Regions from separate parts of the Methylobacterium sp. 1030 genome, predicted to be linked through region 1. Evidence: predicted binding sites of a transcription regulator. Region 1 holds the regulator's gene; each other region holds the start of a gene.
What was found. The regulator PhoB, encoded in region 1, activates phosphate uptake and scavenging genes when phosphate is short. The targets are predictions, from matches to a motif close to TGTCATNNANCTGTCAT.

Region 1 (3,268 bases):
CGAGCTTCCTGGCGCTCGCCGCCGCGCTGATCGGCCTGAAGAGCGGCGGGGCCGCGATCGGCTGGGGGTTCCAGCTCCAGTCGCCCGCCATCGTGGCGGGGCTCGCCTACCTGCTGTTCGCGATGGGCCTGAGCCTCTCGGGCGCGGTCCATGTCGGAGGCCGGCTCGCCGGCCTCGGCGACGGCCTCACCCGGCGCGGCGGCCTGAGCGGCTCGTTCTTCACCGGCGTGCTCGCGACCCTGGTGGCGACGCCCTGCACGGCGCCGTTCATGGGCTCGGCGGTGGGCTTCGCGCTGACCCAGAGCGCCGGCGTGGCGCTCGCCGTCTTCGCGAGCCTCGGCCTCGGCCTCGCCCTGCCCTTCCTGCTCCTGACCCTCTGGCCGCCGGCCCTGCGGGCGCTGCCGCGGCCGGGCGCCTGGATGGAGACCCTCAAGCAGGTGCTGGCCTTCCCGGTCTACGCCACCGTGGCGTGGCTGATCTGGGTGCTGGCGCAGCAGGTCGACCCGCGCGGGCTGCTGGCGGCGCTGATCGGCCTCGTCCTCGTGGGCTTCGCCGCCTGGGCCTGGGAGCACGGCCGCGCCGCCCCGCCGCGGGCCGGCCGGGTCGCGCAGGCCGCCGCCGCGCTGGCGCTGATCGCCGTCGGGGCCCTCGCCGTCACCCTGCCCCGGGACCGCGCCGCGCCGGCCGCGCAGGCCGCCGCCGACGGGATCGAGCCGTTCACGCAGGCGCGCCTCGACGCCCTGGTCGACGCGCACCGCCCCGTCTTCGTGGACATGACCGCCGCGTGGTGCATCACCTGCGCGGTCAACGAGGCGACCTCGCTCAACACCAAGGCCGTGCGGGCCGCGATGGCCGAGCGCGGCGTGACCTACATGAAGGGCGACTGGACCAACCAGAACCCCGAGATTACCCGCCTCCTGGAGAAGCACGGGCGCAGCGGCGTCCCGCTCTACCTGCTCTATACCGGGACGGGAGAGCCCCAGGTGCTGCCGCAGATCCTCACCGAGGGGACGGTCCTGGCGGCGCTGGAGGCGGTGCCGGCCGCCTCGGGCCGGAGCGCGGCGCTGGCGCGCTGAATCCCTGGAGACCGGGACGCGCGGATCTTCGCGGGCCCGTCCCACCGTCTTTGCGAGCGGAGCGAAGCAACCCAGCAGCGCCGCGCGCATCGGCGTCCCGCCGCCCTGGGTCGCTTCGCTGCGCTCGCGATGACGGTGCGCCGGAGCGAAGTCCTATCCGGACGGCCAGTGAGGCCGCCTCAGGCCTCCAGCGAGAAGGTCTCGTCGAAGGCGTAGCCCGAGCCCCGGACCGTACGGATCGGGTCGGTCTGGCGCGGGCCGTTCAGCGCCTTGCGCAGCCGCCCGACATGGACGTCGACGGTACGCTCGTCGATGTAGACGTCGTGGCCCCACACCCCGTCGAGGAGCTGCTCGCGGGAGAAGACCCGGCCCGGCGCCAGCATCAGGAATTCCAGGAGCCGGAACTCCGTGGGGCCCAGATGCAGCTCCTCGCCGCCGCGGCGGACGCGGTGGCCGGTGCGGTCGAGTTCCAGGTCGCCGGCCGCTAGCCGGTCCGAGACGTGGGCGGGCTTGGCCCGGCGCAGGAGCGCGCGGATCCGGGCGAGCAGCTCCGGGACCGAGAACGGCTTGACGATGTAGTCGTCGGCGCCCGTGCCGAGACCGCGGACGCGGTCGCCCTCCTCGCCCCGGGCGGTGAGCATAATCACCGGCAGGCGCTCGGTCTCCCGGCGCGCCCGGATCCGGCGGCACAGCTCGATCCCCGAGAGGCCGGGCAGCATCCAGTCGAGCAGGACGAGGTCCGGGATCCGCTCCGCCAGGAGCAGCTCGGCGTCGTCGCCGCGCGCCGCCGAATCCACCAGGAAGCCCTCGGCCTCCAGGTTGTAGCGGAGCAGCGTGCTCAGGGCCTCCTCGTCCTCGACGATCAGGACTTGCATGCTCACGTTCGAAGACTCGTTCTGCGGGCGGTCCCCGGATGGTGCAGGAGGCGCCGCCCCGCCTCAACCCGCACGGAGAGTGACCCCGGCCGCGCCCACAGGAAGGCGCCGGGGTCGGCGCCTCACGGCGCCTGCACGCCGTCCACGGTCGCGTAGTTCGACGCGTCGTTCTTCGGCCGGTCACCCGCCAGCGTCTCGCCCGTGGCGAGGTAGTGGATCGTCTCGGCGATGTTGGTGGTGTGGTCGCCGATGCGCTCGACGTTCTTCGCGCAGAACAGGAGATGCGTGCAGAACGAGATGTTGCGCGGATCCTCCATCATGTAGGTCAGGAGCTCGCGGAACAGGGAATTGTACAGGGCGTCGATCTCGCCGTCGCGCTCCCAGACGTCGTGGGCCGCCTGGACGTCGCGGCTCCCGTAGGCGTCGAGCACGTCCTTGAGCTGACCCTCGGCGAGGTCGCTCATGTGGCGCACGCCGAGCACGATCTTCTGGGCCGGCGCCTGGTCGGAGATCGCCACCACGCGCTTGGCGACGTTCTTGGCGAGGTCGCCGATCCGCTCCAGATCGCCGGAGACGCGGATCGCCGAGATGGTCTCGCGCAGGTCGATCGCCAGGGGCTGGCGCCGGGCGATCAGCAGCACGGCGCGCTCCTCGATGTCCCGCTGCAGCGCGTCGAGGCGCTTGTCGGCGAGGATCACCGCCTGGGCGAGCGTGTCGTCCCGGCGCACGAGGGCGTCGGTCGCCTCCGCGGTCATCTTCTCGGCGACGCCGCCCATCTCCGAGATCGAGCGACGCAGGTTCTCCAGGTCGGTGTCGTAGGAGGTGACGATATGGCCGGGCATGGCGGATCCTTCGATGGGGTCCCGGGGACGGCCCTCCGGGAGGCTTGCGGGACCCGCCGGCGCGCCGGAGACGCGAGCGGCGGTCCCGGGACCGGAGCGGCCCGGCAGACTAGCCGAAGCGGCCGGTGATGTAGTCCTGCGTGCGGCGTTCCGTCGGGTTCATGAACATCCGGTTGGTCGGACCGAACTCGACGAGCTGCCCCAGATACATGAAGGCGGTGAACTGCGAGATGCGCGCCGCCTGCTGCATGTTGTGCGTGACGATCACGATGGTGAACTCGTCGCGCAGCTGCTCGATCAGCTCCTCGATGCGGCCGGTCGAGATCGGGTCGAGGGCCGAGGTCGGCTCGTCGAACAGGATCACCTCCGGCTTCTGCGCCACCGTCCGGGCGATGCACAGGCGCTGCTGCTGGCCGCCCGACAGGCCGGTCCCGGGCTGCCGGAGCTTGTCCTTCACCTCGTCCCAGAGGGCGGC
Region 2 (3,268 bases), on a different contig from region 1:
GTCGAGGAGGTCGAAGGCGCGGGCGACGTCCGCCTCGGGGAAGCGGCGCAGCCACGCGCGCCACGCCGGCACGTAGCCGAGGCGACCGCAGAGCAGGTTCTCCATCACCGAGAGGCGCTCGACCAGGTTGTACTCCTGGAACACCATCCCGATCCGGCGCCGCGCCCGGCGCAGGGCGGGGCCGGAGAGCCGGGCGAGGTCCTCGCCTCTAAACAGGATCTCCCCCGAGGTCGGCTGGACCAGCCGGTTGATGCAGCGGATCAGGGTGCTCTTGCCGGTGCCGGACGGCCCGATGATCGCCGTGAGCCCGGTGCCCGGCACCACGAGGTCGATGCCCTTCAGGACCGGCTGGCCGGCCCGGTACGCCTTGGTCAGCCCGCGGATCACTAGGGCGCGGGGATCGCCCTCGGGTCCGGCCGCCACCGCGCGCGCCGCGCTCCCCGCCGTCACGGCCTGCGTCACGGCCTGAGTCACGGCTTAGGGGCGCCCGCGGCCTTCTTGCGCGCTGCCTCGGCCTCGCGGGCAGCCTCGCGCTCGTAGGCGACCTTGTTGTACGGCGTGCCCGATTCCTCCGCGACCTTGCGGACGATCGCCCAGTCCTTGAGGTAGGTGATCGGCGCGAACCGGTCGTCGCCCTCAAAATCCTTCACCATGTCGGGCGGGAAGCGGAAGTCGTAGAAGCATTGCTTCAGCTTCTCGGCGAGTTCCGGCTTGAGATCGTGGGCGTAGGCGAAACCCGAGGTCGGGAACTTCTCGCTCGTGTAGATCACCCGGTAATCGTCGCCCTTGATCGTGCCGCGGGCGACCATCCGGTAGAACACGTCCGAGGCCACCGGGGCGGCGTCGTAGTCGCCGGTGCCGACGCCCAGCGCCGACTTGTCGTGGCCGCCCGAGTAGATGAGCTTGTAGTCCTCGCCGGGCTTCAGCCCCTGCTCGGGGAACAGCGCCTTGGGCGCGAGGTTGCCGGAATTCGACGACGGCGCCGTGTGGGCCACGCGCTTGCCCTTGAGGTCGGCCAGCGTCCTGTAGGGGCTGCTCGCCTTCACCACGACGATCAGGTTGTAGCCCTCGGCGCCCTTCTCGGTGCCCTTGGCGGCGAACGGGATCGCGCCGGCCATGTTCACCGCGAAGCCGAGGGGCCCGGTCGAGAAGCCCGCCACCGTGAGCCGGCCGGAGCGCATCGCCTCGATCTCGGCGGAGTTCGACTGGACCGGGTAGTAGACGACGCGCTTGCCCGTGCACTGGCTCAGGTAGGTCGTGAACGGCTTGAACGAGTTCTCGTAGACCGCGGGATCCTCCACCGGCGTGTAGGCGAAGACGATCACGCTCGGGTCGCGGGTCTTGGCCGGGACGTCGGCGACGAGGTCCTTGTTGGCGTCGCAGTAGGCGTCGTCGAGTTGGCCGCGGTTGGGGCACTCGTCGGCCCTGAGGGGCGACAGGAAACCGAAGCCGCAGAGCAGCGCCAGGGCTGCGCCGTATCGGGCGATCGTCACGCGCTATCCTCCCTGCGGGGCCGTGCCTCGGGCCGGCGCCGTCATGTCCCGCCCGGTCCGGGCCGAGCTTGAGCCGGCAAAGGTGTAGGCGCCGGCTGACGGGAGACGCAAGGCGCGACAGCGAGAGGACGTTGAGGGAAGCCGCGCGCTGACAGGGGCGTCGTGGCGGCCGTCCGGGCGGCCGTCCGGGCGGCGGCCGGCCTCAGGGCGCGAGCCGCGTGAACACGTAGTCGTGGTCCCGGACATTCGCGCTGTGGCAGGCGAAGCAGGTCTCGTGCTGGGCCGCGTCCGCGGGCTTGCCGTCGACGAAGCGCCCGAACCCCCAGCCCCCCGTCGCCGCGTAGCGCCGCGAATCCTTCACCATGACCTGAACCGTCGTGGCGCCGCCGGGCACGAAGGCCGGGGCGAACTCCGCGGACGGCACCCGCGTCCAGGCGCGCTTCACCAGCACCGTCCCGTCCGGGAACGGCAGGGTGCCCGACCGGTAGGCGTCCAGCGCCCGCGCGTTGCCGACCACGGCGCGCAGCTCGTCGAGGGCCCCGGTCTCCTGCGCGACGCCGACGAGCTGCCAGTCGCGGTACCCGTCCGGGACGGTGACGCCGTAGATCGGCGAGGCCGCCGGGGCGGTCCCGGCATCCACGGCGCGCACCGCGGAGCCTCCCAAAATCAGGCCCGCAGCGAGCAGGGCCGGCAGCGCGACAGCCAGGAACCGCATGGCAACCTCCGTCATCGTCTCGGGATGATCGTGTGTCCGGGGATGATCCGGCCGCGCCGGCGCGGTCAGGCCGCGGCCGCGTCGATCACGGCCTGCGCGAAGGCGCGCGGGGCTTCCTGCGGGAGGTTGTGGCCGATCCCGCCGGTGATCAGCCGGTGCGCGTAGCGTCCGGTGAACTTGGCCGCGTAGCTGGCGGGATCCGGATGCGGGGCGCCGTTCGCGTCGCCCTCCAGGGTGATGGTCGGCACGCCGATCGTGGGCGCCTGCGCGAGGCGGCTCTCCAGCGCATCGTACCGGCGCTCGCCCTCGGCGAGGCCCATCCGCCAGCGGTAATTGTGGATGACGATGCTGACTTGATCCGGGTTGTCGAGGGCTGGGGCACTCCGCGCGAAGGTGGCGTCGTCGAAGCGCCAGCGCGGCGAGGCGGTCTGCCAGATCAGCTTGGCGAAGTCGGCGCGGTAGGCCTCGTAGCCGGCCCGCCCCCGGCTGGTGGCGAAGTAGAACTGGTACCACCAGGACAGCTCGGCCCGCGGCGGCAGCGGCTTCTTGCCGGCCTCCTGGTTGCCGATCAGGTAGCCGCTGACCGCCACCAGCGCCCGGCACCGCTCCGGCCACAGCGCCGCGACGATGTCGGCAGTCCGCGCGCCCCAGTCGAAGCCGCCCAGGACGGCCTGGGGGATCTTCAGGGCGTCCATCAGGGCGATGACGTCCACCGCGAGTGCCGCCTGCTCGCCGTTCCGGACCGTGTCCGACGCCAGGAAACGGGTGGTGCCGTAGCCGCGCAGGTACGGCACGATCACCCGGTACCCGGCCGCCGTGAGGATCGGAACGACCTCCGCGAAGGCGTGGATGTCGTAGGGCCAGCCGTGCAGCAGGATGACCGCCGGACCGTCGGCGGGACCGGCATCGACGTAGCCGACGTCGAGCACGCCGGCCTCGACCTGCTTCAGGACGCTCGGCATGGCGCCGGGGACCGGGGCGCCGGGGGCCGAGCCGCCCTGCGCCCGCGCGGTCCGGCCGAGGCCGAGCTCGGCGAGGGCGGCGGTGGCTACCGCGCTCT
Region 3 (3,268 bases), on a different contig from region 1:
GGCCACAAGGCGGCCTGAGCGATGGCGCCCGACGCTTCCGCGGATCCGGCCCGGGACCGCGCGCCGGTACCGGGGGCGGCGCGCACGAGCGACGCCCTGAGCCGCATCGCCGGCATCCTCGACGTGCCGGTGGCGAGCTTCTACCCGGATGCCGACCGGCCCGACGCGGCCATGACCCAGGCGGCCGACCTCGTCTCGGCCTTCGTGGCGATCGACAGTCCGGCGGCGCGCCGGACCTGCCTGGCCTTCGTGCGGGCGATGGCGAGTTCCTGAAGCGCCGTGGCGCGCTGCGGGAGGCCGGAGACCGGGTCACTTCGTCGGGGGGCGGAGCGCGGTCTCCGGCCCGTCCGGCCGGACCCGCGTCAGAACACGTGGCGCAGGAGGTAGAAGAGAGCGGCCGCGAGGGTGATCGCCGCCGGCAGGGTCAGGATCCAGGCGAGCGCCATGTTGCGCACCGTGGACATCTGGAGGCCCGAGCCGTTGGCCGCCATCGTGCCGGCGACGCCCGACGACAGGATGTGGGTGGTCGAGACCGGCAGGCCGTAGAGCTCGGCCAGCCCGATCGTGCCGGCGGCGACGATCTCGGCCGACGCGCCCTGCGCGTAGGTCAGGTGGGTCTTGCCGATCTTCTCGCCCACCGTGACGACGATGCGCTTCCATCCGACCATGGTGCCGAGACCCAGCGCCAGGGCGACGCAGACCTTGACCCAGCCCGGGATGTAGCGCGTGCCGTCGTTGAGCAGGCCCGCGTAGCGCTTCAGGTCGGCCTTGTCGGCTTCCGAGAAGTCCGCCCCGGCGCCCGGCAGGACGCGCACCGCGTCGGCGGCGAGGTACATGTCGCTGCGCAGGTTCTGGGTCTGGGCGGCCGGCACCGTGCGGATCGCGCCGTAATTCTTCACGCTGGCGGCGATGTCGTTCGAGAGCGCCGCCAGCGCCGCGTAGACGGGCGGCGTGTTCAGCGCCTTGGTCTTGAGCGCCTCCGTCACGGTCCGGCGCGCGGCCGCGGCGTCCGGCACCGCGGCGCCGGGGGCGCGGGCGGAGAACACCGCGCTCGCCGCCGTCGAGGCCTGCACGAAGGCGGGCGTCGTGTCGTCCGCCATGGTGCGGTTGAGCGCGTAGGCGGTGGGGGCGGCGCCGATCAGGATCAGCATGATCAGGCCCATGCCCTTCTGCCCGTCATTGCCGCCGTGGAAGAACGAGACCAGCGTGCAGGTGAGGATCAGCAGGCCGCGGATCCACGGGGGCGGCGGCGCCTCGCCCGCGGGCGCCTCGTAGAGGTCCCTGCGGCGGACCGTGACCTTCAGGGCGAGCAGCAGCAGCGCCGCGAGCACGAAGCCGCAGACCGGCGAGAACAGCAGCGCCTTGAACACGTTGAGCGCCTGGGTCCAGTCGACGCCCGCGGTGCCGTCGCCGCCGTTCATCAGCTGGTTGGCGAGGCCGACGCCGAGCACCGAGCCGATCAGCGCGTGGGACGACGAGTTCGGCAGCCCGAACGCCCAGGTCCCGAGGTTCCAGATGATGGCCGCCAGCAGCAGCGCGAAGATCATCGCGTAGCCCGCGTGCGAGCCGACGTTGAGGATCAGCTCGACCGGCAGCAGCGTGACGATCGCGTAGGCCACGGCGCCCGAGGACAGCATCACGCCGAGGAAGTTGAACACGCCCGACCAGATCACCGCGACGAGCGGCGGCATCGAGTGCGTGTAGATCACCGTGGCGACCGCGTTGGCGGTGTCGTGGAAGCCGTTCACGAACTCGAAGGCGAGGGCGATCAGCAGGGCGAGGCCGAGCAGCGCGAAGGCGCCGTAGGCCAGGGGCGCTTCCCCGACCGCGTTCATGTCCGCGATGAGGCTCAGCACCGCGTAGCCCAGGCCCGCCACGAGGACGAGCAGGAACGCCACCACCCCGCCGAGATGCATCCCGTGGTCGAGGCGCGGGCCGCCCGCCTTCCGGCCTCCCGCCGCCCCCGACGGCATCACGGCGGTATCGGACATGAACCCTCGCGCGGAATCTTTCGTGGTGAGCGGGGATTAAAACCGCGCGGTGACGGTTGGGTGACGGCCCGCGACGCCGCGCGTCGGCGAGCGTGTCCGAGAGCGTGTCCGAGAGCGTCGGGCGGCGCTGTCACACGCCTGACGCGGTCCGGCCGCTAGCGGACCGGACCGCTCGCCCGATCGCACGAGGGATCCGCATGATTGACGCCACGGTGCCGGCCCTGTCCCTCGGCGCGCTCCTGGCCGTCGTCCAGATCGGCAGCATCGCCGTCGCGGCCCGGCGCCTCGGCCGGGACCACGGCCCGTCGCGGTTCCCGGACGGCGCGCCCGTCTCCCTGGTCCGCCCCCTGCGCGGGGTCGAGGCCTACAGCGAGGAGATGCTCCTCCGCAGCGTCCGTCTCGACTACCCGTCCTACGAGCTGATCTTCTGCGTGGCCGACCCGGCCGACCCGATCGTCCCGATGGTGGAGCGCCTGATCGAGGCCCACCCGCACGTGCCCGCCCGCCTGATCCTCGGCGACGAGCGCGTCAGCGCGAACCCGAAGCTCAACAACTGCCTGCGCGGCTGGCGCGCCGCCGCCCACGACTGGGTGGTGCTCGCCGATTCCAACGTCGCCATGCCGCCGGACTACCTCCAGCGGCTGCAGGCGGCGTGGCGCGCCGATACCGGGCTCGTCTGCTCCACCCCGGCCGGCGCCCGCCCGGGCAGCTTCATGGCGGAGGTGGAGTGCGCCTTCCTGAACACCCTGCAGGCGCGCTGGCAATACGCCGCCGAGGCCTTCGGGCTGGGCTTCGCGCAGGGCAAGAGCATGCTCTGGCACAAGCCCTTCCTGGAGGCGCAGGGCGGCCTCCAGGCGCTCGCGGCCGAGATCGCCGAGGACGCGGCCGCCACCAAGCTCGTGCGTGCCGCCGGCAAGCGGGTCCACCTCGTGGCGAGCCCGTTCGAGCAGCCGCTCGGCCCGCGCGGCTTCCGGGAGGTCTGGTCGCGGCAGCTGCGCTGGGCGCGCCTGCGCCGCGTGACCTTCCCGCTGTTCTTCGCCCCCGAGATCGGCAGCGGCGTCCTGCTGCCGGCGCTCCTCGTCGCCCTCTGGGCCGGAAGCCTCGCGGGCCTCGCGGGCGCTGCCGGCCTCGCCGCCCTGTGCTATGCCGCCGAGCACCGGCTCGCGGCCCGCGCGGGCTGGCACCGCTCGCCCCGCACGCTGGCGGCCTTCCTGGCGCGCGACGCCCTGATCCCGGCGATCTGGGTCGGCGCCTGGATGCGGAGCGCCATCGTGTGG

Region 2: the regulator PhoB is predicted to act here: its motif matches at 1,608-1,624, upstream of phnD (phosphate/phosphite/phosphonate ABC transporter substrate-binding protein).
Region 3: the regulator PhoB is predicted to act here: its motif matches at 2,041-2,057, upstream of ABIC30_RS23160 (inorganic phosphate transporter).

Annotation. Positions count from the first base shown of each region.
Region 1 covers NZ_JBEPKM010000016.1:61,120-64,387, reverse strand. The annotation lists gene ABIC30_RS22450 (protein-disulfide reductase DsbD family protein) at 1-1,076, shown strand, start outside; gene phoB (phosphate regulon transcriptional regulator PhoB) at 1,256-1,951, opposite strand; gene phoU (phosphate signaling complex protein PhoU) at 2,074-2,793, opposite strand; gene pstB (phosphate ABC transporter ATP-binding protein PstB) at 2,903-3,268, opposite strand, start outside.
Region 2 covers NZ_JBEPKM010000025.1:50,081-53,348, reverse strand. The annotation lists gene phnC (phosphonate ABC transporter ATP-binding protein) at 1-474, opposite strand, end outside; gene phnD (phosphate/phosphite/phosphonate ABC transporter substrate-binding protein) at 471-1,493, opposite strand; gene ABIC30_RS27570 (cytochrome P460 family protein) at 1,696-2,208, opposite strand; gene ABIC30_RS27565 (alpha/beta fold hydrolase) at 2,274-3,268, opposite strand, start outside.
Region 3 covers NZ_JBEPKM010000017.1:14,358-17,625, reverse strand. The annotation lists gene ABIC30_RS23170 (Ros/MucR family transcriptional regulator) at 1-18, shown strand, start outside; gene ABIC30_RS23165 (hypothetical protein) at 22-273, shown strand; gene ABIC30_RS23160 (inorganic phosphate transporter) at 363-1,991, opposite strand; gene ABIC30_RS23155 (ceramide glucosyltransferase) at 2,189-3,268, shown strand, end outside.